DNA from 4 places in the Streptomyces sp. NPDC055243 genome. Region 2 is predicted to be linked to each of the others. Evidence: riboswitches for the same ligand, from Rfam matches in the RefSeq annotation. Region 2 holds a riboswitch; each other region holds the start of a gene.

Region 1 (7,595 bases), on a different contig from region 2:
GCACGAGCTGACGCGGTGGGCGACGGCCCGGCGACTGGTCTGACGGTCCCCGCGGCCGGGGGCGGTCCTGGCTAGCGGTGCGCGCCGTTCGCAGCGGGGGCGGGGCCCAACTTCCGTATCGCCCAGCGGTAGTGGCCCACCGCCTTGGTGATGCCGATGAGGCCCGTCAGCCACAAGATGAGGCCCGTGCCCATGCCGAGCGCGACGTCGCTGTACGAGTCGCGTCCCGGCTCGGCGTAGGCGGCGGCCGCGAACGACGCCCACAGGCCGAGCGCGCACACGAGGAGGGACGAGAGGAGCCAGCAGAGGCTGAGGCCGGGGGAGCGGAGAGCGGAGTCCGACGCCGGGTGGCTGTCCAGGGCCAGCCAGCTGTCGGTGAGTTCGCGGGCCTTCCGGTCGCTGCGGATACCGACGACGACGCCGATCACGCAGGGCACGAGGGCTCCGAGGCCCAGGACCGCGCAGAGCGGGACCATGACGAAGGCCATCACGTCGTGGTCCTCGATCATTTCGAGCGGCACCGTCAGGAGCGCCCAGCCGACTACACAGCCGAGCGCGAACAGCCAGAGCAGCAGGATTCGGTGCATGCCCAGGATCTGCCTGCGCAGCGCTTCGAGTGCCATGCCGCGGTCGTGCAGCAGCGCGTTCCGGTCCTGCCAGGTGCGCAGGTAGGCAGGTGGCGGAGGAGGCGGCAGCGTACGGCGGGGCATGGCCCTGACAGTACCTCCGGGTCCACAAGGCTTCTCACCCCGCCCGCAGTGCCCTACAACACCCTGCCCGCGATGCCCCGCACCCCGCCGACAACGGCCTGCGCCCCCTCACGTGACCCCTCACGTGACCCCTCACGCCACCCGCGTCGCGCCCGCGAAGGGCATCTGGCTGATCGGGGCGAGACGTACCGGAGCGCTCGGGTTCGGGGCGTGGATCATCTGGCCGTTGCCCACGTAGAGCCCCACATGGCTGATGCCCTGGTAGAAGAAGACCAGGTCGCCGGGCTGGAGTTGGGAGCGCGGGACCCGCTCGCCCGCCGCGATCTGCGCGTACGTCGTGCGCGGCAGGTCGACCCCCGCAGACCGGTAGGCGGCCTGGGTGAGCCCGGAGCAGTCGAAGGCGTTGGGACCGGTGGCGCCCCATACGTACGGGCTGCCGAGGGCCTTGTGGGCGTACGAGACGGCCGCTGAGGCACGGGCGTTGGGCGCCTTGGCCGGGGTGCCCGAGATGCCGTCGCGGCCCGCGGTGCGGGACGCCCTGTCCTCGCCCGCCAGCTCCGCGCGCTGGTCGCCGGTGAGCTGCGACAGGAGCCGCTTGGCCGCGTCCAGCTTTCCGTTGACCGTCTTCTTGTGCTTCTTCAGCTCCGCCTGGCGGGACTTGAGGTGCGCCAGAGTCCCGTCGGCCTCGGTGTGCAGTTGGTCGACCTCCTGGAGCTGCTTGCGCACTCCGGCGACGGTCGCGGCCTGGCGGCTGTCCGCCCGGTCGGCGAGTGCGGCGCGCTCGAGGTACTGGTCGGGATCGGAGGAGAGCGCGAGCTGGACGGCCGGGTCGATGCCGCCGCTGCGATACTGCGCGGCGGCGATCGAACCGAGGCCCTCGCGTGCCGAGTTGAGCTTCTCCGTCTTGCGGGCCGCCTCGTCCCGCAGTTCGCGCAGGGACTTCTCGGCGCCTTCGGCCTTCTCCTTGGCGCCGTTGTACTTCTCGGTGGCGATCTCCGCCTCGCGGTAGAGCGCGTCGACCTTGGACTTCACCTCGGCCGGGCTGAGCCGCGGATCCGCGTGTCCTGTCCCGTCGAACGCGGTGGCCGTGGCGGCCCCCGCGAGGGCGATGGTGGCGGCGGTGCGGGCCGTATGGCCACTGAGCGAGCGCTGTCTGGGCTTGCGGTGCGCTGCCACGAAGGGGGGCTCCTTAAGGGTCCGGCGGCGGCCCGCACAGGGGGAGCGGACCGCCGCCGGATTCTCGGCGGTGGTGTCCGACTGCCGCCCCTGGTCCGGGCGGCGGTGGGGAGCCGGTCACCTGACGAAGGACGCTAAACCTGGCCGTCACGGCTTGGTGGCGGATTGTGCACAACTGACGCAAGTGTTCTAGACGGTGACCGTATGTGGCTGTTCGATCTCTCGGGCGAGGACCCTTCGCGTACGCGTGTGACCGATGCGCCGCTTGGGGCCCACCTGGCTACGGAGCGGTGATAAGGCCCCGGCTAGGCTCCGGAACCATGGACGTTCTCACCCATCTCTTCGTCGGCCTGCACATCATCGGCATCGCCTCCCTCCTGGGCGGCTTCCTTACCCAGATGAAGCAGATGGGCCAGGGCACGGCCCGCTTCAACCCGGCGATGCTGCACGGCGCGCTGACGATGCTCGTCACGGGCGTGATCCTGGTGGGTCTCAACCAGGCGGACGACAACCCGGTCAACAACGTCAAGATCGGCATCAAGATGGCCGTGCTGATCGTGATCCTCGCGCTGGTCTACGTGAAACGGGACGAGGAGAAGGTGGACAAGGCGATGTTCGGCGCCGTCGGGCTGCTGACCGTCGTGAACATCTTCATCGCGGTGCTGTGGACCTGACCCGGCCCGCAGAACTCGGCCCGTAGAAACCGGCCCGCAGAACCCGAGCCGCAGAACCCGAGCCGCAGAACCCGAGCCGCAGAACCCGAGCCGCAGAAAAACGGCCCTCCACGCGCGCGTGGAGGGCCGTTTTCTCGTGTGTGTGACGGTTACGCGGGTCGCACGACGCTGTGGATCGGCATGTAGTAGATCGACTCGACGCGGACGTTCGCGCCCGGCTTCGGGGCGTGGATCATCTTGCCGTCGCCGATGTAGATCCCTACGTGGCTGATGTCGTCGTAGAAGAAGACCAGGTCACCCGGCTTGGCGTCGGCGGTCTTCACGGTCGTGCCGACCTTCACCTGGTCCCACGTCGTACGCGGCAGGGAGATCCCCGCGGCCTTCCACGCGTCCTGGGTGAGCCCGGAGCAGTCGTAGGAGTCGGGGCCGGTGGCGCCCCACACGTACGGCTTGCCGATCTGCGCCTCCGCGAAGTTGATCACCTTCGCGGCCTTCGTCGCGTAACCGCTGTCCGTGCCACCGGAGCCGGAGCCGGAGCCGGAACCCGTGCCGGTGTCGGAGCCGGAGTCCGGGGTCTCCTTGTTCTGCTCGCGCTCCTTGGCCGCCGCCTCTTCCGCCGCCTTGCGCTTGGCCTCCGCCTCGGCCTCCTGCTTGCGGGCCAGCTCGGCGGCCTTGCGCTTGGCCTCTTCTTCCTTCTTCTTCTCGATCGCCGCGAGCCGCGCCTTCTCCTCGGCGGTCAGCTCCGAGAGCATCGTGCGCGCCTGGCCCAGCTTCTTCTGGACGGTCTGCTTGCTCGTCCTGAGGTCGTCCCGCGAGTCGCTCAGCGTCTCCAGGCTCTTGGCGGCCTTCGTGCGCTGCTTCGTAGCCGACGCCTGCTGCGTCTGGTAGTCGTCGACCGCCTTCTTCTGGCGCGCGGTGAGCCGGTCCGACAGGTGGTTCTGGTCGAAGTACCCCTGCGGGTCGTCGGCGAGCATCATCGTGGCGGTCTCGGAGACGCCGCCGGTGCGGTACTGGGCCGCGGCGAACGTGCCCAGCTCCTGGCGGGCCTCGTTCAGCTTGTCGGTGCGCTTGGCCACGTCGTCCAGGAGTGTGTCGACCTTCTTGCGCTGCTTGTCGGTGCGCTCCTTGGCCGAGTTGTACTTCTGGGTGGCGACGCCCGCCTGGTGGTAGAGGTCGTCGACCTTCTTCTGGACCTCTTCGAGGCTGGGCTTCTGCGGAGCGGACGGTGCTGCCTGCGCGCTCTGTGACAGCAGGGCCACGGAGGTGAGGGCCGCCGTCGTGATGCCGAGGGCGGGAGTGGCGCGTAGGCCGGCCATGCGGGTCCGCGGCTTGCGGTGCGACGCCAAGGGAGGCGACTCCTTCCGTAGACCGCCTACCGGGTTAGCTGTCGGGTTCGGGCGGGTGGTTCCGGAAGGTTGCCCTACAGTCCCGTACTTCGTACGGGACCGATTCACCCCAAGTTCAAAGTGGGTCCCCGGCTCCGAGGAGATCGAACTCGGCGGAGGCCACCCGTTCCCGGCGGGGTTCGCCGGTGGGAGTGCGAGCGGCCCGGGCAGCAACCTAGCCAATTCGTGTGGCCCGTGTGAAGGTTGATGTTCGATATGCCCGATACGTTTTCGTTACTTTACGAAGCTCTTGACGCGGGCACGCCGTGCCATGGCGGAGCGTGACCGTCCGCGGGCGGGGCGTAGGCGGGCGTAGGCGGGGTGAGGTGGCCGGAACCCGGGGTGGGTTGTCAGTGGGGCCGCCTAGACTCGGGAGGCGATGAGCAGCCTCTTTGATGACAGCTTCCTGGCGGACCTCCAGCCCTCGCGGGCCTCGGAGGAGGAGCCCCCGCCGCCGCCCGAGGACAGTGCCCCGGAATCCGTTCCGGATGATCTGTTCGACGGGAAGTTCGACGCGCCCACACCCCGGGACGCGCACTACCGCGGCGGCGCCCCCCGCCCGGTGATCGACCCGGCGGCCCTGCTCGACGGGCTGAACGAGAACCAGCGAGCGGCCGTCGTGCACGCACACTCCCCGCTGCTCATCGTCGCCGGCGCGGGCTCGGGCAAGACCCGGGTCCTGACGCACCGCATCGCGTATCTCCTGGCCGAGCGGCACGTGCACCCGGGGCAGATCCTGGCGATCACGTTCACGAACAAGGCCGCGGGCGAGATGAAGGAGCGCGTCGAGCAGCTCGTCGGGCCGCGGGCCAACGCGATGTGGGTGTCGACGTTCCATAGCGCGTGCGTGCGGATACTGCGCCGCGAGTCGAAGACGATCGGCTTCACCTCCTCCTTCTCGATCTACGACGCCGCCGACTCCAAGCGGCTGATGGCCCTGGTCTGCCGGGACCTGGACATCGACCCGAAGAAGTTCCCGCCGAAGTCCTTCAGCGCCAAGATCTCGAACCTGAAGAACGAGCTGATCGACGAGGAGACCTTCGCGGGACAGGCCGCCGACGGCTTCGAGAAGACGCTCGCCCAGGCGTACGCGATGTACCAGTCGCGGCTGCGCGAGGCGAACGCCCTCGACTTCGACGACCTGATCATGACGACGGTCAACATGTTCCGCGCGTTCCCGGACGTAGCCGCGCATTACCGCCGCCGCTTCCGCCACGTGATGGTCGACGAGTACCAGGACACCAACCACGCCCAGTACGCCCTGGTGCGCGAGCTGGTGGGTCCCGCGGACGGCGAGGGCAGCGAGGGCGAGGGACCCGCCGAGCTGTGCGTCGTGGGTGACGCGGACCAGTCGATCTACGCCTTCCGCGGCGCCACGATCCGCAACATCCTCCAGTTCGAGGAGGACTATCCGAACGCGACGACGATCCTCCTCGAGCAGAACTACCGCTCCACGCAGACGATCCTGACCGCGGCCAACGCCGTCATCGAGCGCAACGAAAGCCGCCGCCCGAAGAACCTGTGGACCAACGCGGGCGCGGGCGCGGGCATCACCGGCTACGTCGCCGACACCGAGCACGACGAGGCGCAGTTCGTCGCCGACGAGATCGACCGGCTCACCGACGCGGGCGACGCGAAGGCCGGTGACGTCGCGATCTTCTACCGGACGAACGCGCAGTCCCGTGTCTTCGAAGAGATCTTCATCCGCGTCGGCCTGCCGTACAAGGTCGTCGGCGGCGTCCGCTTCTACGAGCGCAAGGAGGTCCGGGACGTCCTCGCGTATCTGCGCGTGCTCGCCAATCCGGAGGACTCCGTCCCGCTGCGGCGCATTCTGAACGTGCCCAAGAGGGGCATCGGCGACCGCGCGGAGGCGATGATCGACGCGCTCTCGCAGCGCGAGAAGATCTCCTTCCCGCAGGCGCTGAAGCGCGTCGACGAGGCGTACGGAATGGCGGCTCGCTCGGCGAACGCCGTCAAGCGGTTCAACGTGCTGATGGAGGAGCTGCGGACCGTCGTCGAGTCGGGCGCGGGTCCCGCCGTCGTCCTGGAGGCCGTGCTCGAACGGACCGGCTATCTCGCCGAGTTGCAGGCATCGACCGACCCGCAGGACGAGACGCGCATCGAGAACCTCCAGGAACTCGCCGCCGTGGCTCTGGAGTTCGAGCAGGACAGCGGTGAAGTCGGTGACACTGGTGGCGCCGGTGAGGCCGGTGGGGCCGGTGAAGCCGGTGAAGGTGCAGCGGAGACCGAGGACGCGGACGCAGGAGCGGGCGCGGGCGCGGGCACAGGCGTGTCGGGCACCCTCTCCGAGTTCCTGGAGCGGGTCGCGCTCGTCGCCGACTCGGACCAGATTCCCGACGAGGAGGACGACGGCTCCGGAGTCATCACGCTGATGACGCTGCACACCGCCAAGGGCCTCGAGTTCCCGGTCGTCTTCCTGACCGGCATGGAGGACGGCGTCTTCCCGCACATGCGTTCCCTCGGCCAGGTCAAGGAGCTGGAGGAAGAGCGCCGCCTCGCGTACGTGGGCATCACGCGCGCGCGGGAGCGGCTCTACCTCACGCGGTCCTCGATGCGCAGCGCCTGGGGACAGCCCTCTTACAACCCGCCGTCGCGCTTCCTGGAGGAGATCCCGGAGGCCCACCTGGACTGGAAGCGGAAGGGTTCCGTCGGCGCACCGGCGTCCTCCGGACCCGCGGCCGGGATCGCCTCCTCCTTGTCGTCGTCGCGCTCGCGCACCGGGGGCGCGCAGGGCTTCGCCACGCGCCGTGCGACGGAGAAGCCGGTGGTCGCGCTGGCGATCGGGGACCGGGTCACGCACGACCAGTTCGGCCTCGGAACCGTGGTCGGGGTGAAGGGCACGGGCGCGAACGCCGAGGCGACGGTGGACTTCGGAGAGCCCAAGCCCAAGCGGCTCCTGCTGCGGTACGCGCCGGTGGAGAAGCTCTAACGCCGCAGGCGGCGGCCCGAGTTGTGCGGGGTCGCCGCGCGGGCGGCGCTTGAGTTACGTCGGGTCGAGGCCGTGGCTGCGCAGCCACGGCAGCGGGTCGATCGCCGAGCCGCCGCCGGGGCGCACCTCGAAGTGCAGGTGCGGTCCCGTGGAGTTGCCGGAGTTCCCGGAGAAGGCGATGGGGTCGCCCGCCTTGACGGGGCCGCTGGAGACCTTGTGCGTGGAGAGGTGGCAGTACCACGTCTCCGTGCCGTCCTTGGCGGTCACGATCGCCATGTTGCCGTAGGCGCTGTTCCACTTCGTGGAGACGGTGCCGTCGGTCGCGGCGAGGACCTCGGTGCCGTACGCCACCGGGAAGTCGATTCCGGAGTGCGCGGACATCCAGTTGATGCCGGCCTGGCCGTAGTACGCGCTCAGGCCCTGCTGCTTCACCGGCAGCGCGAACTTGGGGCGCAGACGCTCCTTGCGCGCGGCTTCCTCGGCGGCCTTCTTCTCGGCGGCGACCTTCTCCGCCTTGAGGTCGATGCGCTCCTGGGTGCGGCTCGCGCGGTCGGCGAAGTCACCTGCGTCCGCGGAGAGGTTCGCCAGCTGCGTGTCGAGCTTGTTGTTGGCGGCGGAGGGCTGCACCGACGCCGTGTCCGGGACCGATGCCGCCTGAGCCTCCTTCTCGTCGCCGCCGCCGAAGTCGCCCACGGACGCG
Region 2 (7,595 bases):
CCTCGTACTCGTGAACCTTGCCGGGCTCCTTGGCCTCGCGCCGCCACTGGGCGTACTTCACGGCTTCGGCGAGCGCCCGGACGGCACGCTCGGCGGCGGGGTAGGCGGGGATGCGGTAGGGCTGCGCGGGGTCCGAGGACGGTGTCGCCGGCGCCGGTGCCGTCGCCGTCGCCGTGGGCAGGCGTTCCGCGGGGCGGGAGTGGCCCTCACTGCCGGGTGCGGGTGCGGCGGCGTCGGGGCGGGTCCGCGTGGCGGCGGCCAACGCTTCGGCGAGGCCGCCGAGTTCCACGTGGACCACGGCCACGGGCTTCGCGGGGCACCCCGCGGCGGCGGCGTGCAGCTCACCGGCCAGCGTCTCGGGGGACGCCGTGGTGCCGTCCTCCCCCACCCAGGGGATGGCGGTGACGATCACGGCGTCACAGGAGTCGTCCGACAGGGCGTCGGCGAGCGCCGCGCGGAAGTCCGCGGGGGTCGCCCCCGTGGTCAGATCCCGCGGCGGCATCGGCCGGAGCCCGTCGGCGACACACGCGTCGTACGTCAGAAGCCCGAGCGACTCGGAGTTGCCGAGGATGGCGACCCGGGGCCCGGAGGGCAACGGCTGCCCGGCGAGCAGCAGCCCCGCATCCACCATCTCGGTGACGGTGTCGACCCGGACGACGCCCGCCTGGCGCAGCAGCGCCGACACCGTGGCGTGCGGAAGCCGCGTGGCCTGCACCGCGTGCCCCGTGGGCGCGATCCCGCTGTGCCGCGCCCCCTGCACCACGACCAGCGGCTTCGCCGTCGCCGCGCGCCGGGCGAGCCGCGTGAACTTGCGCGGGTTGCCGATGGACTCCAGGTACATCAGGGCGACGTCGGTGTCCGGGTCCTCGTACCAGTACTGGAGCACGTCGTTGCCGGACACGTCCGCGCGGTTGCCCGCGCTCACGAAGGTCGAAAGGCCTGCACCGCGCCGGTGCAGCCCGGAGAGCAGCGCGATGCCGATCGCGCCGGACTGGGTGAAGAGGCCGATCCTGCCGCGCTCGGGGGGATGCGGGGCCAGCGACGCGTTGAGCCGTACGTCCGGCGACGTGTTGATGACCCCGAAGGCGTTCGGGCCGAGGATCCGCGTGCCGTACGACCGCGCCTGGCGCACCAGTTCGCGCTGGCGCTCACGGCCCTCGGGACCGCTCTCCGCGTACCCGGCGGAGATCACGACGAGCCCGAGCACCCCGCGCTCCCCGCACTCCGCGACGGCCTGCGGCACCCGCTCGGCGGGCACGGTGACGACGGCGAGCTCGACGGGCTCGTCGATGTCCCGCACGGAGCGGTACGCGGGCACCCCGTCGACCTCGGCGCCCTTCCCCCCGGCGGCCTGCTCCCTCTCGTCGAACGCGCTGTTCACCGCGTACAGGCGTCCCGTGAAGCCCGCCTCGCGCAGATTCCGCAGCACGCTGCGCCCCACGCCGCCCGGCGTGCGCCCGACGCCGATCACGGCGACCGACTTCGGTGTGAGGAGGCGCTGGACCGACCGCGCCTCGGCGCGCTGCTCACGGGCCCGCATCACGGCGAGCGAACGGTCGGTGGGCTCCAGATCGAATTCGAGGCGGACGACGCCGTCCTCGAAGCTGCGCTGCTGCTGGTAGCCCGCATCCGTGAACACCTTGATCATCTTGGTGTTGGCGGGCAGCACCTCGGCGACGAACCGCCGGATGCCGCGCTCCCTGGCGACGGCGGCGATGTGTTCGAGAAGCGTGGAGGCGACGCCCCTGCCCTGGTGGGCGTCCTGCACGAGGAAGGCGACCTCGGCCTCGTCGGCGGGCGCGCTGGCGGACATACCGCGCGAGTCGATGCGGTCGAAGCGCACGGTGGCGATGAACTCGCCGCCCACGGTGGCCGCCAGACCCACCCGGTCCACCTGGTCGTGATGGGTGAAGCGGTGCACGTCCTTGGCGGACAGGCGGGGGTAGGGGGCGAAGAAGCGGTAGTACTTCGACTCGTCCGACACCTGCTCGTAGAAGCTGACCAGGCGCTCCGCGTCCTCGGCCGTGATCGGCCTGATCCGGGCGGTGCCTCCGTCACGCAGCACGACGTCGGCTTCCCAGTGGGAGGGGTATGCGTGCCGGTCCGACGGGGTCTGCATGGGGCCAGGGTACGGGTCGCGAAGGCGCCTTGGCCGGGGCACGCTAGGAGTCGTCGACGGCCGGGACACGGGACCACGTGGTGGAAGGACGTACGGTCTTCGGAGTACGGGCCGGTCGTCGGCCGGGTGCGGACAGATGTCCGGCGGAGCACCCGTGACGGCATGAGACACTGGTCTAGACAAGTGTGAGACACCTGGAAGGGCAGCAACACATGGCTGAGCGCCGCGTCAACGTCGGCTGGGCCGAGGGCCTTCACGCCCGACCCGCCTCCATCTTCGTCCGCGCGGCCACCGCCGCCGGCGTCCCCGTGACGATCGCCAAGGCTGACGGCAACCCCGTGAACGCCGCCTCCATGCTCGCGGTGCTCGGTCTGGGCGCGCAGGGCGGCGAGGAGATCGTGCTCGCCTCCGACGCCGAGGGCGCGGACGCCGCTCTCGACCGTCTGGCGAAGCTGGTCGCGGACGGCCTCGAGGAACTCCCCGAGACCGTCTAGTACGGACTGGTACTCATACGCCGAAGGGCCCGCCCGAAATAGGGGCGGGCCCTTCGGCGTTTCCGCGTCCGCTTACTGAATATCGACACCGGACGCAGCATCGGAACGCAGACTTCGGACGCTGAATTCACTGAATTTGGGCAGCAGAAGTAATCCCCACCGAATAGCACTTCTTTGTATACGGCGCCTCTGTTAATGCCGGAGGCCCACCGTGTTTACGGCATGTTGCGAATCCCTCACACGATCACGGTCGCGGCCGCGGCCCCGCTCTCCGCGAGCGGGAAGCGCGGGGAAACGCAGTCGGTGCGCCCCCGTCGCCCGCTCCGTGTGGGCCGCGGTGAGCGACCTGGCCCGCTCCGCGTCGCCGCGCGCGACCGCGTCGACGATCGCGGCGTGCTCCGCCCAGGCCTCCGCGGGCGAGGCCGACGTCTCGACGACGTACATCCAGGCGATCTTGTGCCGGAGCTGGGTGAGCAGCGACGTGAGGCCGGGGCTGCCGGACGACTGGGCGAGCGTCTCGTGGAACCAGCCGCCCAGGGAGCGCAGATCCTCGCTCTGGCCCCGCCTGGAGCGCTCCTGACCGAGCCTGACGAGGCCGCGCAGGACCTTCAGGTGCGCCTCAGTGCGGCGCTGAGCGGCACGGGCGGCGCCCAGCGGCTCCAGGAGCAAGCGGATCTCCAGGAGGTCGGCCGCCTCCTGCTCGGTGGGCTCCGCGACGCACGCGCCCGCGTGCCGTCGCGTGACGACGAAGCCCTCGGCCTCCAGGGTGCGCAGGGCCTCGCGCACGGGGACGCGGGAGACTCCGTAGCGGCGCGCGAGCAGTTCCTCGGTGAGCCGGCCACCCCGTTCGTAGACACCGGAGACGATGTCGTCCCGGATGGCCGTGCATACCGAGTGCGCCGGAATGCGCATGACCTGACCTCCGCCTTAATCCCCGCGAAACGCGGTCGATCGACGCCTGTTCAGCGACTCTATTGCAGAGCGGCTGAATTTCCGACGGGTGGCCGGAATCCATGGATACTTTTGGCCAAAGGCGATGCGGGAACGGCGAAAGCCCCGGCTCTCCATGAGCCGGGGCTTTCGGTGAATCGGGTGCGCGTCGCGCGAAACGCCTGGGGTCAGACGTTGACGCCGTGCGAGCGGAGGTACGAGACGGGGTCGATGTCCGTGCCGTACTCCTCGCCGGTGCGGGCCTCGAAGTGCAGGTGCGGGCCGCTGGAGTTGCCCGTGGAGCCGGAGAGGCCGATCTGCTGGCCCGGAGTGACCGCCTGGCCGACGGTGACACCGAGGGACGACATGTGGCCGTACTGGGTGTACGTGCCGTCGTTCATCTTGATGACCACGTTGTTGCCGTACGCGCCGCCCCAGCCGGCCTCGACGACGGTGCCGGAGCCGACCGCGTGGACCGAGGTGCCGGACGCGGCGTGGAAGTCGACGCCGGTGTGGCTGCCGGAGGACCACATGGCGCCGCCGGTCTGGTAGCCCGTGGAGATGGACGAGCCGGAGATCGGGGAGACGTAGGTGTTCAGGCGCTTGCGCTCGGCCTCGCGAGCGGCACGCTCCTTGGCCTCGCGCTCCTTCTTGGCCTTGGCCTTCGCCTCGGCCTCCGCCTTGCGCTTGGCCTCCTCGGCCTTCTTCTTGGCGGCCTCTTCGGCCTTCTTGGCGGCTGCGGCGTCGTCGGCGGCCTGCTGCTGGGCGGCGGCCTGCGCGTCGATGCTCTGGGCGAGCGAGTCGCCCACGGAAATCGCCTGGGTGAGGCCGGTGTGCTCAAGAGCCGCGTCGTCGGCGGCGAGCGCCGGAGCGGCCAGGCCTCCGATGACACCGGTGGTGGTGAGCGCGGCGACGCCCGCTACGTTCGCGGTCGTGCGCGTGAGGCGGCTCGGGCGACGGTGCTTCCCGGTGGCACGGGTGAACGCCATGAAGCGGCTGATCCTTTCCTTCCTTCTCGCCTACCGGGTTAGCTGACGGGTTCGGAGCAGGAAGGTCTCCTACGAGTCCCTCGCCTCTCGGCAAGGTTCCCGATTCACCCCAAGGGGACATGTGGGTCCCCGGCTCCCCTGGCTCGCGCCGTACGGGGACTCGGCGATGACTGTCCGGTGCCGCGGGTGCGACGTACTGCATGACGAACAGCCGGACCAGACGCTAAGCGGGGCGTCTTTCAAACGACAAACGGATCAGAGCTTTTGTAGCGCACGCCACAGGTCAGACACGTAACCTCCATACCAATTCGGACATATGGGGACCCCAGGAGCAATTTTCCGCCACTGGGGTCCCCATATGTCCTGACTGTCACTCAGCCCGTGACCACACTCACTTCACCGATGCCGAGCGCCCTGACGGGCTCCTCGATCTGCGCGGCGTCACCGACGAGCACCGTCACGAGCCGGTCCCCGGGGAAGGCGCTCACGACGGCTGCGGTGGCCTCCACGGTGCCGGTGGCGGCCAACTGGCGGTACAGCTGCGCCTGGAAGTCGTCCGGCAGGTGCTGCTCGACCTGGTCGGCCAGGGTGGCCGCGACGGACGCCGCCATCTCGTACTTGAGCGGGGCGACGCCCACCAGGTTCTGCACGGCGACGTCGCGCTCGGCGTCCGTGAGGCCGTCGGCCGCGAGGGTGCGCAGGACCTTCCACAGGTCGTCGAGGGCCGGACCGGTGGACTCGGTGTCCACGGAGCCGCTGATGGCCAGCATGGCGGCGCCCGTGCCGTCCGGAGCGGAACGCAGGACCTGGGCGAACGCCCGTACGCCGTAGGTGTATCCCTTCTCCTCGCGCAGGACGCGGTCCAGGCGCGAGGTGAGGGTGCCGCCCAGGCAGTACGTGCCGAGCACCTGCGCGGGCCACACGCGGTCGTGCCGGTCCGGTCCCACGCGGCCGATGAGCAGCTGCGTCTGGACCGCGCCGGGGCGGTCCACGATGACGACACGCCCGGTGTCGTCCGCGGTCACCGGGGGCACCGGACGCGGCTCGGCCGTGCCGCCCGTCCAGGCGCCGACGGTGTCGGCCAGGACGGCGTCCAGGTCCACGCCGGTCAGGTCGCCCACGACGACGGCGGTCGCCGTGGCGGGACGCACGTGCTTCTCGTAGAAGGTGCGCACCGCAGCCGAGTCGATGGCCGTGACCGTCTCCTCGGTGCCCTGACGGGGGCGCGACATGCGCGAGGTGGCCGGGAACAGCTGCCGGGAGAGCTCCTTGGCGGCGCGGCGCGCCGGGTTGGCGGCCTCGTGCGGGATCTCGTCCAGGCGGTTGCGTACGAGGCGTTCGATCTCGCTGTCCGCGAAGGCGGGGGCGCGCAGGGCGTCGGAGAGCAGGCCGAGCGCCTTGGGGAGGCGGGAGACCGGGACCTCCAGGGAGACGCGGACGCCGGGGTGGTCGGCGTGTGCGTCCATGCTGGCGCCGCAGCGGTCGAGTTCGGCGGCGAAGTCCTCGGCGGAGTGCTTGTCGGTGCCTTCGTTGAAGGCCCTCGCCATGATCGTGGCGACGCCGTCCAGGCCCGCGGGCTCGGCGTCGAGCGGCGCCTCCAGGTGGATCTCCACGGCGACGACCTGCTGGCCGGGGCGGTGGCAGCGCAGCACCGTGAGGCCGTTGTCCAGGGTGGCGCGCTCGGGCGCGGGGAAGGCCCACGGCCGTGCGGTGCCGGCCTGGGGCTGCGGGTGGAACTGCATCGTTGCGGCCTCGGTCACTTCGCCGCCTCCTCTTCTTCGTCCTCGTCGGTGGCTTCGGCGCCCTCGGGGGCGGCGATGGGCTCGTACACGAGCACCGCGCGGTTGTCGGGGCGCAGGCGGGCCGCCGCGGCCGCCTTGACCTCTTCCGCGGTGACGTCGAGGACGCGCCCGACGGCGGTCAGCGCGAGCTGCGGGTCGCCGAACAGGACGGCGTACCGGCACAGTTCGTCCGCGCGTCCCGCCACCGTGGAGAGCCGGTCGAGCCACTCGCGCTCCAGCTGGGCCTGGGCGCGCTCCATCTCCTCGGCGGTGGGGCCCTCTTCCGCGAAGCGGGCGAGCTCCTCGTCGACGGCCGCCTCGATGACGGGCACCTCGACGTCGCCGGACGTCTTCACGTCGAGCCAGCCGAGCGAGGGGGCTCCGGCGAGGCGCAGCAGGCCGAACCCGGCCGCCACGGCGGTGCGGTCGCGGCGCACGAGGCGGTTGTAGAGCCGGGAGGACTCACCGCTGCCGAGGACCGTGAGCGCCAGGTCGGCCGCGTCGCACGCGCGCGTGCCGTCCTCCGGGAGGCGGTAGGAGGCCATCAGGGCGCGGGCCGGTACCTCTTCCTCGACGACCTCGCGCAGCTCCTTGCCGATCGTGTCGGGCAGCGAGCCGTCGCGCGGCGGCTGCTTGCCGTCGTGCGAGGGGATGGACCCGAAGTACTTCTCGACCCAGGCCAGGGTCTCCTGGGGGTCGATGTCGCCGACGACCGACAGGACGGCGTTGTTGGGCGCGTAGTACGTACGGAAGAAGTTCCGCGCGTCCTCCAGCGTCGCCGCGTCCAGGTCGGCCATGGAGCCGATCGGGGTGTGGTGGTAGGGGTGGCCCTCGGGGTACGAGAGGGCGGTCAGCTTCTCGAAGGCCGTGCCGTACGGAACGTTGTCGTAGCGCTGGCGGCGCTCGTTCTTGACGACGTCCCGCTGGTTCTCCATGGATTCTTCGTCGAGCGCGGAGAGCAGCGAGCCCATCCGGTCGGCTTCGAGCCACAGGGCCAGCTCCAGCTGGTGTGTGGGCATCGTCTCGAAATAGTTGGTGCGCTCGAAGCTCGTGGTGCCGTTGAGCGAACCGCCCGCTCCCTGCACCAGCTCGAAGTGGCCGTTGCCGTGCACCTGCTTCGAGCCCTGGAACATGAGGTGCTCGAAGAGGTGAGCCAGGCCCGTACGGCCCTTGACCTCGTGGCGCGAACCGACGTCGTACCAGAGGCAGACCGCGGCGACCGGGGTCAGGTGGTCCTCGGAGAGCACCACGCGCAGGCCGTTGGCCAGCCGGTGCTCGGTCG
Region 3 (7,595 bases), on a different contig from region 2:
ATCGTCCGGGCGACATAAGGGTCCAGCAGCGCGTTGCCCGCCTGGCTGAGGTTGATCACCTCCACTCCCGCGAGTGCGGCCGCCACGGCCGGCCAGGTGCCGGTCGGGCCGTCGGCCTCGATGCAGTGGCTGATGGAGCTGCCGTGGTGAACCCAGCGGCGCCGACCGTCGGGCAGCGGCGCGAGCACATCGCCGTCGGCGCGCAGGGCCACCAGTTCCGTGGGGGTCTGCTGCGGCAGCCACAGCTCGACGGTCTTCATGCCGGCCGGTAGCCCGGTGTACCGCACGGTTCCCGGGTCGCCCGGGATCAGTCGCTGCTCGGTCCCGGGTCCCGCCATCCGCAGCACGTTGCCCACCGGCGCTCGGCGGCGCTCGGTCAGGACGCCGTCCACCAGCAGATCCAGCATGCCGGTCGGCCGGGGGTGAGGATCGCCGTCGAGCTGGCCCGTGGAGGTGAGCACGTCGAACTCCAGCTCACGCGCGTCCGTGCGGAACACCAGCCGCACGCCGGAGGGCATCACGGTCACTCCGTAGACGGAAGGGTTCTGATACTGCTCCGTGGTCCACGCGGGCAACCGGCGCGGCATCACCCCCGTCGGCGTGCTCTCCAGATCCAGTGCGCCCCGTATCTCCACAGGACCGCCCACCAGAGGAACCACCCGCATCGCCACCGCCACCCCTCGCCGTTACGAACCCACTGATCATCGACCTCGGACGACGATCGATCAACCCGCCGGCCACGATGGCGAGCCGCGCCGGTCGCGGTGCCGGTCGCGGTGCAGCGGCGGGCACCCCTTGGCCGACCCCAGAAAGAAGATCATCATGGGGGGATGTCTGAGAACCCATCCTTCGCGGCATCGCCCGCGGTCCGGCTCCCTCGGTACACGAAGACGGAGCAGGACGAGATACTCGGCGCCGGCGATGACCCCTTCGGTGTCGCCGCGACCGGATTGGCCTGGCTGCCGAAAGAAGAACACTTCGGCATCCGCCACGGCGGCCGGCTCGTGGCCCACGCCGGACTGCGACGGCTGCCCGCGGCGATCGGCGACGTCGAGACGGAGGTCGTCGGCGTCGGTGGAGTCGCCGTCGCACCCGACATGCAGGGCCAGGGGCTCGCTCGGCGCGTGGTCGCAGCGGCACTCGACCACGCCCGCACGATGGGCCCTCAGTACGCCCTCCTGTTCTGCCGGTCCCCCCTCGTGCCGCTGTACCAGCGCATCGGATGGCATCCGCTCGACCAGGACGTACTCGTCGAGCAACCCGGGGACCGTGTGGTGACCATGCCGCTGCGGACCATGATGACGCCCCTGCACGACACCGCGTGCCCGCCGTCGGAACCGCTGCGTCTGTTCTCTCTCCCGATGTGAGGGTCCTGTGCTGCCCCGGTGCTCGTTCTCGGGGAATGGGGAGGTGTCGACGACCCGGGCGCCGAAGTGCGGGCGTCCTTCGGACCAGCTCTTTCAACTCTCCGGTAGCGTCACCGTATGAGTCATCCACACCCCGAGCTGAAGCCTGCCCCGCCGCTGCCCAAGGGAGGCCTGCGGGTCGTCGCCCTGGGCGGCCTTGGCGAGATCGGCCGCAACATGACCGTCTTCGAGTACGCCGGCAAGCTGCTCATCGTCGACTGCGGGGTGCTGTTCCCCGAGGAGAACCAGCCCGGCGTAGACGTCATCCTTCCCGACTTCACCTCGATCCGGGACCGGCTGGACGATGTCGTGGCCGTGGTGCTCACCCACGGCCACGAGGACCACATCGGCGGCGTGCCCTACCTGCTGCGGGAACGGTCCGACATCCCCGTCGTCGGGTCGAAGCTGACGCTTGCCTTCCTCGAGGCCAAGCTCAAGGAGCACAACATCCGGCCGCGCACGGTGCGGGTGCGCGAGGGCGACCGGCGCGCGTTCGGTCCCTTCGACTGCGAATTCGTGGCGGTCAACCACTCCATCCCCGACGGGCTCGCCGTCGCCATCCGAACGGGTGCCGGGATGGTGCTCCACACCGGTGACTTCAAGATGGACCAGTTCCCGCTGGACGACCGGATCACCGACCTGCGGGCCTTCGCCCGGCTCGGCGAGGAGGGCGTCGACCTGTTCCTCACCGACTCCACCAACGCCGAGGTGCCCGGCTTCACCACCTCCGAGCGCGAGCTGAACCCCGCGATCGAGCAGGTCCTGCGCACCGCGCCGCGACGGGTCATCGTCTCCAGCTTCGCCAGTCACGTCCACCGCATCCAGCAGGTGCTCGACGCCGCCCACCAGTACAACCGCAAGGTGGCCTTCGTGGGCCGCTCGATGGTCCGCAACATGGGCATCGCCCGCGACCTGGGCTATCTGAAGGTTCCCAAGGGCCTGGTCGTCAGCATGAAGGAGCTGGAGAAGCTCCCCGACAACCGCATCACCCTGGTGTGCACCGGATCCCAGGGCGAACCGATGGCCGCACTGTCGCGGATGGCCAACCGCGACCACGTGATCCGCATCGGCAAGGGAGACACCGTTCTCCTCGCCAGCTCGCTGATCCCCGGCAACGAGACGGCGATCTACCGGGTGATCAACGGGCTGACCCGGTGGGGCGCCAACGTCGTCCACAAGGGCAACGCCAAGGTGCACGTCTCGGGGCACGCCAGCGCCGGTGAGCTCATCTACTGCTACAACATCGTCAAGCCCCGCAACGTCATGCCCGTGCACGGCGAGTGGAAGCACCTGAAGGCCAACGCCGATCTGGCCATCCGCACCGGCGTCGACCCCGACCAGGTCGTCATCGCCGAGGACGGTGTCGTCGTCGACCTCGTCGACGGCCGCGCCTCCATCACCGGCAAGGTGCCCGCGGGCAACGTCTACGTGGACGGGATGACCGTCGGCGGCGTCACCGAAGCCTCTCTGAAGGACCGGATCACGCTGGCCGAGGAGGGTGTCGTCACGGTGGTCGCCATCGTCGACGCCGACACGGGAGCGCTCGCCGAGGCCCCCGACTTCCTGGCCCGCGGGTTCGTCCACGACGACGCCACCTTCGAGCCGGTCATCCCGGTGATCGAGAAGACGCTGGCCACCGCGGCCGAGGAAGGGGTCGGCGACGCCCACCAGCTCGAACAGCTCATCGCGCGCGCCGTGGCGAACTGGGCGTTCCGCACGCACCGCCGCAGGCCCCTGATCATCCCGGTCATCATCGACGCCTGACCACGCGCCGGTCCCGCCGCCCAGAAACGCCCAGGAAGGTGAATGGATGAGCATGCGCTTCGAGGAGATCGACTGGCGGCCGACAGCGATGGGGGACATCAGCCTGCGGCGGCGGCGGGACCCGGCGTCGGGCGACGATGTGTACGAGGTGAAGCTCGGGGACGAGTTCTTGATGTCGAGCCTCTTCACCGCGGGTGAGATCGCCCTGACCCGGCTCGGCCTCGAGCAACTGCCGGACACCGAACTGGATGTCGCGGTGGGCGGCCTCGGTCTCGGCTACACCGCACGGGCCGTCCTCGACGACCGGCGGGTGCGTTCGCTGACCGTGATCGAGGCCCTCGGTGAGGTCATCGAGTGGCACGAGCGCGGATACGTGCCGCTGGGCACCGGCCTGTCGACGGACCCCCGATGCCGCTTGGTCCAGGGCGACTTCTTCGCGCTGGCCGGCGACGGCGGCGACGGCCTTGATCCTCAGGAGCCGGACCGTCGCTTCCACGCGATCCTCCTCGACGTCGACCACTCGCCCCGCCATGTGCTGCACCCCAGCCACGCGGCGCTCTACGAGCCCAAGGGGTTGCGTGCCCTCGCCCGGCGGCTGCACCCCGGAGGCGTTTTCGCCCTGTGGTCGAACGACCCGCCCGACGCGGAGTTCACCACCGTGCTCGCCGAGGTCTTCCCGAAGACGGCGAGTCACGTCGTCGATTTCCCCAACCCCCTGCAAGGCGGGACCGCCACCAACACCGTGTATGTGGCGGGCTAAGGGCGCTATATGACGGCGCTTCAGCATGCAGCCCCGAGGTCGAGTTCGAGACTGCTTTGCACGAGAAAAGCGACCCGCCGCGGCTGGGAAGCGAAAGATGAGATCCTGGCCGTCGTCGTCCAGGGCTGAGCCCCGGACGCATGGCGCGCCGGGGCTCACAGCGGACGAGACGGGATGCGGCCTAGTACGGGCCGTTCACGTTGTCGATCGAGCCGTACCGGTCGGCCGCGTAATTGCAGGCGGCGGTGATGTTGGCGACCGGGTCGAAGCTGTCCGTCGACGTGCCGGGCACGTGGTACGCGGCGAATGTGGGGTCGATGACCTGCAGGAGCCCCTTGGACGGGGTTCCGGCGGCGGCGTTGGAGTCCCAGTTGTTGGTGACCGTCGGGTTGCCGGAGGACTCGCGCATGATGTTGCGGTGAATGCCCTCGTAGGTCCCGGGGATGCCGTGCTGGGCCAGCACGTCGAGCGATTCCTTGATCCAGCCGTCGAGGTCGTTCGTGTACGTCTTCTTCGCCGGGGCGGCGGCGGGCTCGGCGGCCGTGCGCTCGGAGCGGTCCGCCCGATCGGCGGACGCCCTGGAGGCGGCCGACTTCTCCGCGTCCTTGGCCTGGGCCTTCTCGCCGATGGTGAGCTTGAGACCGGGGTGGATCAGCCCCGGGGCCTCACCGAGGACGCTGCGGTTGTCCTCGTACAGCTCCTTCCAGCTGCCGCTCTGGGAGTGCTCTCGGGCGATCTTGGAGAGGGTGTCGCCCGCGACGACGACGTAGGTCTTCGGCGCTGCGGCGGGCTTGGCGGCCGGGGCGGCCTGCGCCGCGCTCGCGGCGGTCGCGCCGAGCACCGGGAGAACGAGAACGGCCCCGCCCGTGCCTGCGGCGGCGATGCCCCGGGTGAGCTTGCTGGACTTGGGGCGGCGGTGCTTTCCCTTTGCGGGCATGACGAATTCCTCTCCGTCGCCTACGAGGTGAGCTGTCGGGTTCGGACGGGAGATGTCCGGTCGCACTGGGCGTGCGACTTCACCCCGAGCCGTTCCGGAATCCGGACCGGCGGCTTACCTGGGTCCCCCGCTCCTGCCGTGCGTAAGTGAGTGAGTGGGTGGGAGGGATTCCGGACAGCGGCAGGATTCGGCGTTCCATCCGGATTGATGGCGACGTTAAGCGAGAAGGCTGGCGAGGAACAAGACACGAATTCGCATAGGGAAAGCGAGGAGCCCTTCCCCAATGATCAAAATCCCTCACGCGCTTTGATCAAATAGCCCAACTTTCCTTGCGTAGAACGAAACCGCGCTCAGCGGCTCCCGGGCTCACAAACATTGGTGTGACTCGTTTCACTGAATGAGGGATGGGTTGGGAATGCGGCGCGATGGCGTATCAGAGTGCACCATTTCGCACGAGTATTGAGCAATGCAGGCAGGGCTTTATAAACGCCGCCAATGAGCTGAAGAAGTAGCTTTCTAACGCAAAGATGGACATCTCGCCTGCCTCTAGGGGAGTCCCACCCTCCCAGGGCCGCCCATGCGCGGGTCCACCGCGACCGCGGCCTCCCGGAAGTGGCGCAGGAACGCCATGCCCTCGATCTGCTGGAGGTGACTCAGGAAGGCTCGATCGTGATCGCGTTGGTTAAGGTAGCGGGCCGCGACCGGCAGGCCGGGAGGCTGGGAGGCCGGGAGGCTGGGAGGCCGGGAGGCCAGGCAGCGAAGGGCAGGCTCTCGTGCGCACTCTTTACGTTGTCACCCACCCACAGGCGACGCACCACGTCGAGGGAGTCGTCGGCGGATGGCACGACTCCCGCCTGACGCCCACCGGCGTCCGCGCGGCGGCTTCCATCGCCGAGGCGCTTCGGGGCGTGATCCCGGACGGCGCCGAGGTCGACCTGTTCTCCTCGGATCTGCAGCGCACCCGGCAAACCGCCCAGGAGGTAGCCGAACTGTTCGGCGTGAAGCTGTTCCTGGACCGCAGGCTGCGGGAGAAGTCCTACGGTGCGGCAGGGGGAAGGCCACAGGAGTGGCTGGACCGGCGTTTCGTCCCGCCGCCGGCTGTCGGGGAGCGGATGGACCATGACGAGGGCGTGGAGGGTGCCGAGACGAAGGCGCAGTGGGCGCAGCGCATCTACGCGGCTATGGATGAGATCCTGCGGCGTGCGCGCGAACACCAGATCATCGTGACGCATGGCGGCTCACTGACCTTCGTCGTGGCGTCCTGGATCAAGATGCCGATCGAGTCGGCCAGTTACGCCAGCTTTCGGGCCCCTCCCGGCAGCATCACCACACTGCGCGAGGACGACTTCTTCCACAACCGCCAAGTCGTCAGCCTTGGCGACACGCGCCATCTCGACTCCGCGTAACCGTGAACCATCGCCTCGGCTGCATCGACCAGGCCGCTTCAGCAAGATCCTGTCACGAGCTCATAGCGGTGAATCAGGTCCCGCAGTTCGACATCCTCGTGGGCGTGGCGCGTAACGGCATTTTGACTCGCTGAGGCCAACCGGACGAGCCCTTGTCACAGGGCTGCCTACGGGGCCGTGCGCGGCGGCCGCGGTACTTCCACCTTCGAGGGCCGCGAGGCCGGCCTGGATCTTGGGTGTGGCGGTGGGAAGTGCAGGGGTACGAGGGGTGGAGCGGGAAGACATTCGGCGTCGTGCACGAGGAACTGCCCGCCTACGACCTCTCCCTCGGCTTGGCCGGGCTTCCCCACCGCTGGAAGGCGTACTTCGAGAACCTCTACCACCTGGTCCGGGAGATGCCCGCGGAACAAGGCCGGTCACAGGCACCGCTCTGGCGGCAGTCCAGCTGACTGGGCGGCGCGAGAATAGGGCGGTTCTGTCGCTCCATCGGCGCCGGGATAGGCTCTTCCTATGATCCTCCCGTTCCTCTTGGGCGTGGCCGTCCTGCTCACCGTCGCCGCCGTGGGCGTATGGGTGTGCTTGGAGTTCTGCAAAGAGCTCCGCAACCGTAGGCACACGCCCGTCGGGCCCGACGCCGGAGGCCAGTAGCCCGCACCGGACACTCGCGCGTGGCGGCTGCACGTCCGCGATCCCGGCCTCAGACCACCGGCGCGACCCTCAGGCGCGGCAGCGCAGCATTTCCAGCGGGGGATTGGCGTGGAAGTCCGCCCAGTGCTCCGCGCCGAACTCGCGCACCCCGGCTTCGGACACCGACAGCGGCACCCAGGCCAGGTCACTGAACCCGGCCGCCTGAAGGCACTTCTCGTAGACCTCGCGGCGCGGCAAGTTGGCGACGAACGAGACCGGTCCCGGGTCGAGCAGCGCCGTGATCTTCACCTGCGGCCCCGTCCCGCCCTCGTCGCCGGTGAGCTCGCTGCGGAAGCCGTACTTGTCCGGGCCCGGCCCGTCGAAGCGGAAGTCGGGCGACTGGTTGAGCACGAACAGCTCACCGCCGGGCCTCATGTTCCGGTGGATGTTGCGGCACATGCGTTCCGTGGTGGCGATGTCCGCCGCGTAGCTGAACATCTGGACGGCCAGCGCGATGTCGAAGCGCGCGCCGAGTGGCCGCAGTTCGGCCACGTCGCCGACCTGGTAGCGCACCCCCAGCGGTTCGCGACCCTCTAACTGCTGCGCCACGGCGACCATTTCGCCGGAGATGTCGACACCGAGGACGTTGGTGGCGCCGCGCCGCTTGAACTCCCTGCTGTAGAAGCCGGTGCCGG
Region 4 (7,595 bases), on a different contig from region 2:
CCACGCGCGCATCGCCGAGGAGGACGAGGAGTCCCCCTTCTCCGTGGACGACGTGGCGGGCACGCTCGTCGAGAAGCTGATCCACCGTCACCCGCACATCTTCGGCGACGACTCGGCGGACACCCCCGAGGACGTGAAGGCGCACTGGCTGCGTACCAAGGCTGAGGAGAAGCAGCGCTCGTCCCTGACGGAGGGCATCCCCCTGGGTCAGCCGGGCCTCGCCCTGGCGGCAAAGCTGGCTTCACGGGTGCGGACGGCGGGCCTCGAGGTGCCGCTGCCCTCGGGCGAGGGCGTCGGATACGAACTCCTCGCGCTTGCCCTGCGGTCCGAGGCACAGGGCGTCGACCCGGAGGCGGCGCTGCGGGTCGCGGCGCGGGCTTACCGGGACGCGGTTCGCGCTGCCGAGGGCACGGGGGCTGAGTACCTTTGAGATAGGGCAGTTCGAGATGCGTGGGGGCGTGCGTGGAACCGGAGTTGGAGGAGCTCGCGGCTTCGGCGGCACGGGCCCTGCTCGTGGCGTCCCGGACGCCGCGGTGGCGGGAAGTGGCCCTCCGGGTGACGCTGCTGCTCCGGGAGGTCGGGCTGCACGAAGGCTGGATCGGGCTCCCCACGACGGGCGGTTACGAGTGGCCTCCGAGTCGGCGGATCATGGAAGAGTGGCAGGGACGGATGGGGCGCCTGCTGGTCTCCAACCCCGGCTCCGCCGCCGAACTGCGAGGCATCGTGGCCGAGTTCGGCAGCGGGGACGTGCCCGCGCGCCGTGCCGACTTCTGCCCGAACGGGCACCTGGTCGGCGCCTCCGGCTGGTGTCCGCTCTGCGCGGCCCCGACCCCGGCTCCGACCCCGACCCCGGCTCCGACCCCGGCCCCGGCCCCGGACACCACCAACACCGTCTCCGGCGGCACCGTGCACGGCGCGGTGATCCAGTCGCGGGAGATCGACTCGGTCGTGGTGAACACCGCGCCCGTCGTCGCGGGCGACCACGTCGACTTCGGCGACGGCACCTTCAACGGCCCCACGATCGGCGTCCAGTACAACCACTACGGCCCACGGCCGGACAACGCCCCCGCGGCGGCGACCGGCTGGCCCCGCGTCGACCAACTGCGGCGCCTGGCCCTCGGCGTGCGCCCCACCCGGCGGTTCGGCGACGAGCCGAGCCTGCCGCCGTACGTTCCGCGCGACTGCCACGGAGAGCTGACGGGCCTGGTCGCTCAGGCCGTGGCCAAGGGCGGCCTGGTCGTCGTCACGGGCGAGCCGCTCTCCGGCAAGACGATGACGGCATGGGCCGCGCTGCGCGGCGCCGTCGCGGACGACACCAGGGTCTACGCCCCGGACGCGGGGGCCGACCTGCGCGACCTCCCCGCCCGGCTCCGGGGTCGTGACGCCAAGGGCACGTACGTGGTGTGGCTCGACGACCTGGACGGCCACCTCGGCGAGCACGGCCTCACCGCGGGGCTCCTCGCCCACCTCACGCATGAGGGCTTCCTCGTACTCGCCACGATGAACGACGAGGCGTACGACACCCACCGCTTCGGGGGCAGCCCCGCGTCCCGCGTCCTGAGCGCGGCCCGCACGGTGGAGGTGCCGGTCCAGTGGAGTCCGGCGGAGCTCGCGCGGCTCGCGCAGGCCGACGATCCGCGGCTCGTGGACGCCCTGCGGTGGCGCGGCGAGCGGGGGGTCGGCGAATTCCTCGTCATCGGGCCGGAGTTGTGGGACGAGTGGCGCCGGGCGCGGCGGCCCGCCGCGCAGCCGCTGGGGCATCTGCTGGTGAGGGCCGCGATCGACCTCGCCCGGTGCGGGATCGAGGACGTACCGGAAGAGCTGCTGGAAGCGGTGTGCGCCGTCTACGGCTCCGTCCTTGAGGACGCCGACTCCGAGGCGGTCGGCCAAGCGCTCTCCTGGGCGACCGAGCCTCGGCAGGGCATCACCGGGCTGCTGGTGTCGGACGACGAACGGGGCACCTGGCGGGTCTACGGCTCGCTCGTCGCGGACGCCGTCCGCTCTACGGACATCGCGCCGGTTCCGCTCATGGTCTGGCTCCAGGCTCTCGGAACGGCGGAGGACGACGCGCTCTCGTTCGACGCGGTGGCGGAGGCCGCCCGGCGGATCCTGACGCCGCGCGCCGCGCAAGAGGACGGCGACGCTCTGACGGCGCTCGGCATGCTGGCCGCCGCGGAGGACGACGAGGAGGGCGCGGTGGAGTGGCTGCGCAAGGCGGCGGACTCCGGGAGCCTCGTCGGGGCCGGGGCGCTGGGCGATCTCCTCTTCTTCCAGGGCAGGGACGCCGAAGCCATCCCGTACCTGGAGCGGGCCGTGGCGGGGGACTGGCCCGACGTCGAGGCCACGCTCGGCCGCGCCCACCAGAACCGCGCCGTCCACTACCTCCGCCGGGCCGAGGCCTCGGGCAACGCCGATGCCGGGCGGCGCCTGAAGGGCCCCCTCGCCCCGCCCGACCAGGGATCGGCCCCCGGCTAGGGATACCGTCGACCCCATGCAAGACCAGCCGCCCGCCCCCGCAGAGGCGACCCCCGCAGCCTGCCCCGCAGGGGCCGCGTCCCCGGCGCCCGACGCCCAGGGGCCCGAGCTCTTCACCTGGGAGTTCGCCACCGATCCCTACCCCGCCTACGCCTGGCTGCGCGAGCACGCACCCGTGCACAAGACCCGGCTGCCCAGCGGTGTGGAGGCCTGGCTGGTCACGCGGTACGCCGACGCCAAGCAGGCGCTCGCCGACCCCCGGCTCAGCAAGAATCCGGCCCATCACGGCGAGCCCGCGCACGCGAAGAGCAAGACCGGCATCCCGGGCGAGCGCAGCGCGAACCTCATGACCCATCTGCTCAACATCGACCCGCCGGACCACACGCGGCTGCGGCGCCTGGTCTCCAAGGCCTTCACTCCCCGCCGTATCGCCGCATTCGCGCCGCGCGTGCAGGAGTTGACCGACCGGCTCATCGACCAGTTCGTGGAGAAGGGGGAGGCCGACCTCATCCACGACTTCGCCTTCCCGCTGCCCATCTACGCCATCTGCGATCTGCTCGGCGTCCCCCGCGAGGACCAGGACGACTTCCGCGACTGGGCGGGGATGATGATCCGCCACGGCGGAGGGCCCAGGGGAGGGGTCGCCCGGTCCGTGAAGAAGATGCGCGGCTACCTCGCCGAGCTGATCCACCGCAAGCGCCTCGAACCGGGCGACGACCTCATCTCCGGGCTCATCCGCGCCTCCGACCACGGCGAGCACCTCACCGAGAACGAGGCCGCCGCGATGGCGTTCATCCTTCTCTTCGCCGGGTTCGAGACCACCGTCAACCTCATCGGGAACGGGACGTACGCCCTCCTGACCCACCCCGAGCAGCGCGAGCAGCTCCAGGACTCTCTCAAGGACGGCGACACCGCCCTCCTGGAGACCGGGCTCGAGGAGCTCCTGCGCTTCGACGGTCCCGTGGAGCTCGCCACCTGGCGGTTCGCCACCGAGGCGCTGACCGTCGGAGGGGAGGACATCGCCGCCGGCGACCCCGTCCTCGTCGTGCTCGCCGCCGCCGATCGCGACCCGGAACGGTTCCGGTATCCGGACACGATCGACCTCGCCCGCCGCGACAACCAACACCTCGGCTACGGCCATGGCATTCATTACTGTCTCGGCGCACCGCTCGCCCGGCTCGAAGGCCAGGCCGCCCTCGCGACCCTCCTGCGGCGCCTGCCTGACCTGCGACTCGCGGTGGAACCTGGTGATTTGAGGTGGCGTGGCGGGCTCATCATGCGCGGACTCCGCACGCTGCCCGTGGAGTTCACACCCGCACAGCAGAGCAAATATTCGACACCTGGAGAGACGTTTAACTGACGGACCGTCAAGACTGTGACTTTCACGTGATCTCCGCTGCATCGACTTGTGACAAGCGTTCGACTGCCGCTACGTTCACCGACGACTCGGCATCCCGTGCCGCAGTCGTCGCTCCAGTCACGCGAAAGGCAACCGCATGCTCTCCGGCAATGGTCGTCACCGACGCCCCCGCCAGGCCCCGGCCCTGATCGTCGCGGCAGGAGTCGCAGGATCGGCCATCGCGATCCCGCTGCTCGGTGCCACCAGCGCGAGCGCGGCGGACACCGCCACGTGGGACAAGCTCGCGGAGTGCGAGAGCGGCGGGTCCTGGAGCGCGGACGCGGGCAACGGGTACTACGGCGGGCTCCAGTTCTCGCAGCAGGTCTGGGAGGAGTACGGCGGCCTCGACTTCGCGCCGAGCGCCGACCTGGCCAGCCGCTCGCAGCAGATATCCGTCGCCGAGAAGGTCCTCGACGACCAGGGGACCAGCGCCTGGCCGAGCTGCGCGCCGATCGCCGGTCTCACCCAGGACGGCGCCGCCGCGGACGTCGACCCGGGCGCTCCGATCACGACGATTCCTTCCGACGAGTCGACCGAGTCCGGTGAGTCGGCCGAGCCGGACGAATCGGACGAGCCGAGTAAGTCGCCGAGCGAGTCGGCCGACTCCGCGGACGGCACCAAGTCTTCGGAGAAGCCCTCGGACAAGTCCTCCGAGAAGCCGGGCGCCGATGAGGACGATGACGCCGACGCCGACGCGCGAGACAAGAATCACGACGAGCCGGGCAACTCGGGCGAGTCGGATGACCCGGGCAAGTCCGGGCAGAGCGATGAAACTTCGCCCACTCCCACCCCCTCCTCCGGCGCGGGCGAGGGCCGTCACCGCGGCGACAGCGCGGACGACAAGCCCTCCGACGACACCTCCCGCGAGGGCTCGGGTCGGCACGCCTCCCGCGGCGAGGAGCGTCAGCAGGACGGCTCCGACGGGACGTACACGGTCCGTTCCGGAGACAGCCTCTCGCTCATCGCCGACGACCTCGACGTGAAGGGCGGGTGGACCGAGCTGTACTCCGAGAACGAGAAGTCCGTCGGCTCCGACCCCGATCTCATCCTTCCCGGTCAGAGCCTCGATTTGGGCGAAAAGTAGGGGTAGTTGACGACTCGTTTTGCGCTTGATGTCCCAATTGGCGCAAGTGAGAGATGGGTCTCAGAAGCCCTGATCGTCTTTGAGTTTCTCCCGATCGCATGACTACGGTCGGGACCGCTCGCCACAGCGGGCCCCGCCGGTCGGTACGCCGAGTCCTGCCAACGGCCGTTCGGGAACAGTCGTCGCGTAAGCGCCGTAGGCAGGAGCGGGGGACCCAAGGTTTCCGCCGGGACCGGATGTCGAGCGTCGCGAGAGCGAGGCCGACGGAAGGAAACGGCTAGGGGTTAAGTCGCGCTTCAAGGAAGCGCGGCCGGGCAACTTCATCGGCCCGAACCCGACAGCTCACCTCGCAGGCGTCGGTGAGGGGATCACTCATGCTGTTTTCCAGCAAGGGCAAGCACCGCCGCCCGTCCAAGGCCACCCGTGTCGCCACGCTCGCAGGCGTCACCGGTGTCGCCGTCGCCGCCCCGCTGATGGCGGCCGGCTCGGCCTCCGCCGCGACCGGCTCCGAGTGGGACGCCGTCGCCCAGTGCGAGTCCGGCGGCAACTGGTCCATCAACACCGGCAACGGCTACACGGGCGGCCTGCAGTTCTCGTCGTCCACGTGGGCCGCGTACGGCGGCACGAAGTACGCGCCCACCGCCGACAAGGCCTCCAAGGCCCAGCAGATCGAGATAGGCGAGAAGGTCCTCGCGGGCCAGGGCAAGGGTGCCTGGCCGAGCTGCGGCGTCGGCCTCTCGGGCGCCTCCTACGAGGGTGGCGGTGCGCAGGAGAGCGCCCCGCAGCAGACCCAGGAGCAGCCCAAGAGCCAGCCCAGCGCCCAGACCGAGCAGCCGCAGCAGGCCGCTCCGAAGGCCGAGGCCCCCAAGGCCGAGGCTCCGAAGACCGAGTCCAAGAAGACCGTCGAGACCCCGACCGGCAAGACGGTCAAGAAGGGCGACGGCGAGTACAAGGTCAAGAAGGGTGACACCCTCTCCAAGATCGCCGAGGCGAAGGACGTCAAGGGCGGCTGGCACAAGGTGTACAAGCTCAACGGCGACATCATCGACAACGCCGACATGATCTACCCGGGCCAGCAGCTCCACCTCAGCTAAGAGCTGACGGCGGCGGCGCCTCGGCGGAGGCGTCGCCCCACCCCCGTCCCCACGGGCCCTCCCCGCCCCGGTGCGCGTATCCCCCGTACGCACCGGGGCGGGGTCATGTGCGCCCTCCACGCTTTGTTCCGTTCGGAAACATTTTGCTCTCGGTTTGTCCACAGGGCGGTCGCTCGGCTGGCTCTTGTCCGGGAGCCGGTTAGGCTCGTGTCCGCGAGGCCAACGCCCCGCGTACCCGCGTCACATCCCAGAAGGAGATGCTCGTGCCGTCCATCGACGTCGTCGTAGCCCGGGAAATCCTGGACTCCCGAGGCAACCCCACGGTCGAGGTCGAGGTCGGCCTCGACGACGGCAGCACGGGTCGTGCCGCCGTTCCGTCCGGTGCGTCCACCGGTGCTTTCGAGGCCATCGAACTCCGTGACGGTGACCCCAACCGTTACCAGGGCAAGGGCGTGGAGAAGGCCGTCCTCGCCGTCATCGAGCAGATCGGCCCGGAGCTCGTCGGGTACGACGCGACCGAGCAGCGCCTGATCGACCAGGCGATGTTCGACCTCGACGCCACCGACAACAAGGGCTCGCTCGGCGCCAACGCCATCCTCGGCGTCTCGCTGGCCGTCGCGCACGCCGCGTCGGAGGCCTCCGACCTCCCGCTCTTCCGCTACCTCGGCGGCCCGAACGCGCACCTGCTGCCCGTTCCGATGATGAACATCCTGAACGGCGGGTCGCACGCCGACTCGAACGTGGACATCCAGGAGTTCATGATCGCGCCGATCGGCGCCGAGTCGTTCTCGGAGGCCCTGCGCTGGGGCACCGAGGTCTACCACACGCTGAAGAAGGTCCTGAAGGACAAGGGTCTCTCCACCGGCCTGGGCGACGAGGGCGGCTTCGCCCCGAACCTGGACTCCAACCGCGCCGCGCTCGACCTCATCCTCGAGGCCATCAAGCAGGCCGGTTACGTCCCCGGTGAGCAGATCGGTCTCGCGCTCGACGTCGCCGCGTCCGAGTTCTACAAGGACGGCAAGTACGAGTTCGAGGGCAAGTCCCGCTCGGCCGCCGAGATGACCGAGTACTACGAGGAGCTCGTCGCCTCGTACCCCCTCGTCTCCATCGAGGACCCGCTGTTCGAGGACGACTGGGCCGGCTGGAACGCCATCACCGAGAAGCTCGGCGAGAAGGTCCAGCTCGTGGGCGACGACCTGTTCGTCACCAACCCCGAGCGCCTGGCCCGTGGCATCGAGGAGAAGTCGGCCAACGCCCTTCTGGTGAAGGTCAACCAGATCGGCTCGCTGACCGAGACCCTGGACGCCGTCGAGATGGCCCAGCGCAACGGCTTCAAGTGCATGATGTCGCACCGCTCCGGTGAGACCGAGGACGTCACCATCGCCGACCTCGCCGTCGCCACCAACTGCGGCCAGATCAAGACCGGCGCCCCGGCCCGCTCCGAGCGCGTCGCCAAGTACAACCAGCTCCTGCGCATCGAGGAGATCCTCGACGACGCCGCGGTCTACGCCGGTCGTTCGGCGTTCCCCCGCTTCAAGGGCTG

What was found. Region 2 has a riboswitch for cyclic di-AMP ahead of ACIGXX_RS37785 (M23 family metallopeptidase). Riboswitches for the same ligand answer to the same signal wherever they lie in the genome.
Region 1: linked by a shared signal. The riboswitch ahead of ACIGXX_RS42885 (NlpC/P60 family protein) and the one ahead of ACIGXX_RS37785 (M23 family metallopeptidase) in region 2 are both predicted to bind cyclic di-AMP.
Region 3: linked by a shared signal. The riboswitch ahead of ACIGXX_RS16335 (transglycosylase SLT domain-containing protein) and the one ahead of ACIGXX_RS37785 (M23 family metallopeptidase) in region 2 are both predicted to bind cyclic di-AMP.
Region 4: linked by a shared signal. The riboswitch ahead of ACIGXX_RS42085 (transglycosylase family protein) and the one ahead of ACIGXX_RS37785 (M23 family metallopeptidase) in region 2 are both predicted to bind cyclic di-AMP.

What each region holds. Positions count from the first base shown of each region.
Region 1 is NZ_JBITWR010000028.1:65,244-72,838, forward strand. Features, by position in the region: gene ACIGXX_RS42865 (LuxR C-terminal-related transcriptional regulator) at 1-43, shown strand, start outside; gene ACIGXX_RS42870 (hypothetical protein) at 72-710, opposite strand; gene ACIGXX_RS42875 (NlpC/P60 family protein) at 843-1,886, opposite strand; gene ACIGXX_RS42880 (hypothetical protein) at 2,207-2,560, shown strand; gene ACIGXX_RS42885 (NlpC/P60 family protein) at 2,710-3,906, opposite strand; cyclic di-AMP (ydaO/yuaA leader) riboswitch at 3,914-4,071, opposite strand; gene ACIGXX_RS42890 (ATP-dependent DNA helicase) at 4,325-6,895, shown strand; gene ACIGXX_RS42895 (M23 family metallopeptidase) at 6,950-7,595, opposite strand, start outside.
Region 2 is NZ_JBITWR010000019.1:158,374-165,968, reverse strand. Features, by position in the region: gene ACIGXX_RS37800 (GNAT family N-acetyltransferase) at 1-2,119, opposite strand, end outside; gene ACIGXX_RS37795 (HPr family phosphocarrier protein) at 2,332-2,613, shown strand; gene ACIGXX_RS37790 (GntR family transcriptional regulator) at 2,806-3,525, opposite strand; gene ACIGXX_RS37785 (M23 family metallopeptidase) at 3,732-4,532, opposite strand; cyclic di-AMP (ydaO/yuaA leader) riboswitch at 4,545-4,708, opposite strand; gene ACIGXX_RS37780 (pitrilysin family protein) at 4,907-6,292, opposite strand; gene ACIGXX_RS37775 (M16 family metallopeptidase) at 6,289-7,595, opposite strand, start outside.
Region 3 is NZ_JBITWR010000005.1:91,182-98,776, forward strand. Features, by position in the region: gene ACIGXX_RS16315 (lipase) at 1-665, opposite strand, end outside; gene ACIGXX_RS16320 (GNAT family N-acetyltransferase) at 831-1,367, shown strand; gene ACIGXX_RS16325 (ribonuclease J) at 1,485-3,170, shown strand; gene ACIGXX_RS16330 (spermidine synthase) at 3,217-3,930, shown strand; gene ACIGXX_RS16335 (transglycosylase SLT domain-containing protein) at 4,112-4,867, opposite strand; cyclic di-AMP (ydaO/yuaA leader) riboswitch at 4,872-5,026, opposite strand; gene ACIGXX_RS16340 (histidine phosphatase family protein) at 5,641-6,273, shown strand; gene ACIGXX_RS16345 (hypothetical protein) at 6,567-6,722, shown strand; gene ACIGXX_RS16350 (hypothetical protein) at 6,784-6,921, shown strand; gene ACIGXX_RS16355 (class I SAM-dependent methyltransferase) at 6,991-7,595, opposite strand, start outside.
Region 4 is NZ_JBITWR010000026.1:66,436-74,030, reverse strand. Features, by position in the region: gene ACIGXX_RS42105 (nucleoside triphosphate pyrophosphohydrolase) at 1-430, shown strand, start outside; gene ACIGXX_RS42100 (tetratricopeptide repeat protein) at 463-2,475, shown strand; gene ACIGXX_RS42095 (cytochrome P450) at 2,492-3,835, shown strand; gene ACIGXX_RS42090 (transglycosylase family protein) at 3,972-4,958, shown strand; cyclic di-AMP (ydaO/yuaA leader) riboswitch at 5,140-5,329, shown strand; gene ACIGXX_RS42085 (transglycosylase family protein) at 5,333-6,052, shown strand; gene eno (phosphopyruvate hydratase) at 6,310-7,595, shown strand, end outside.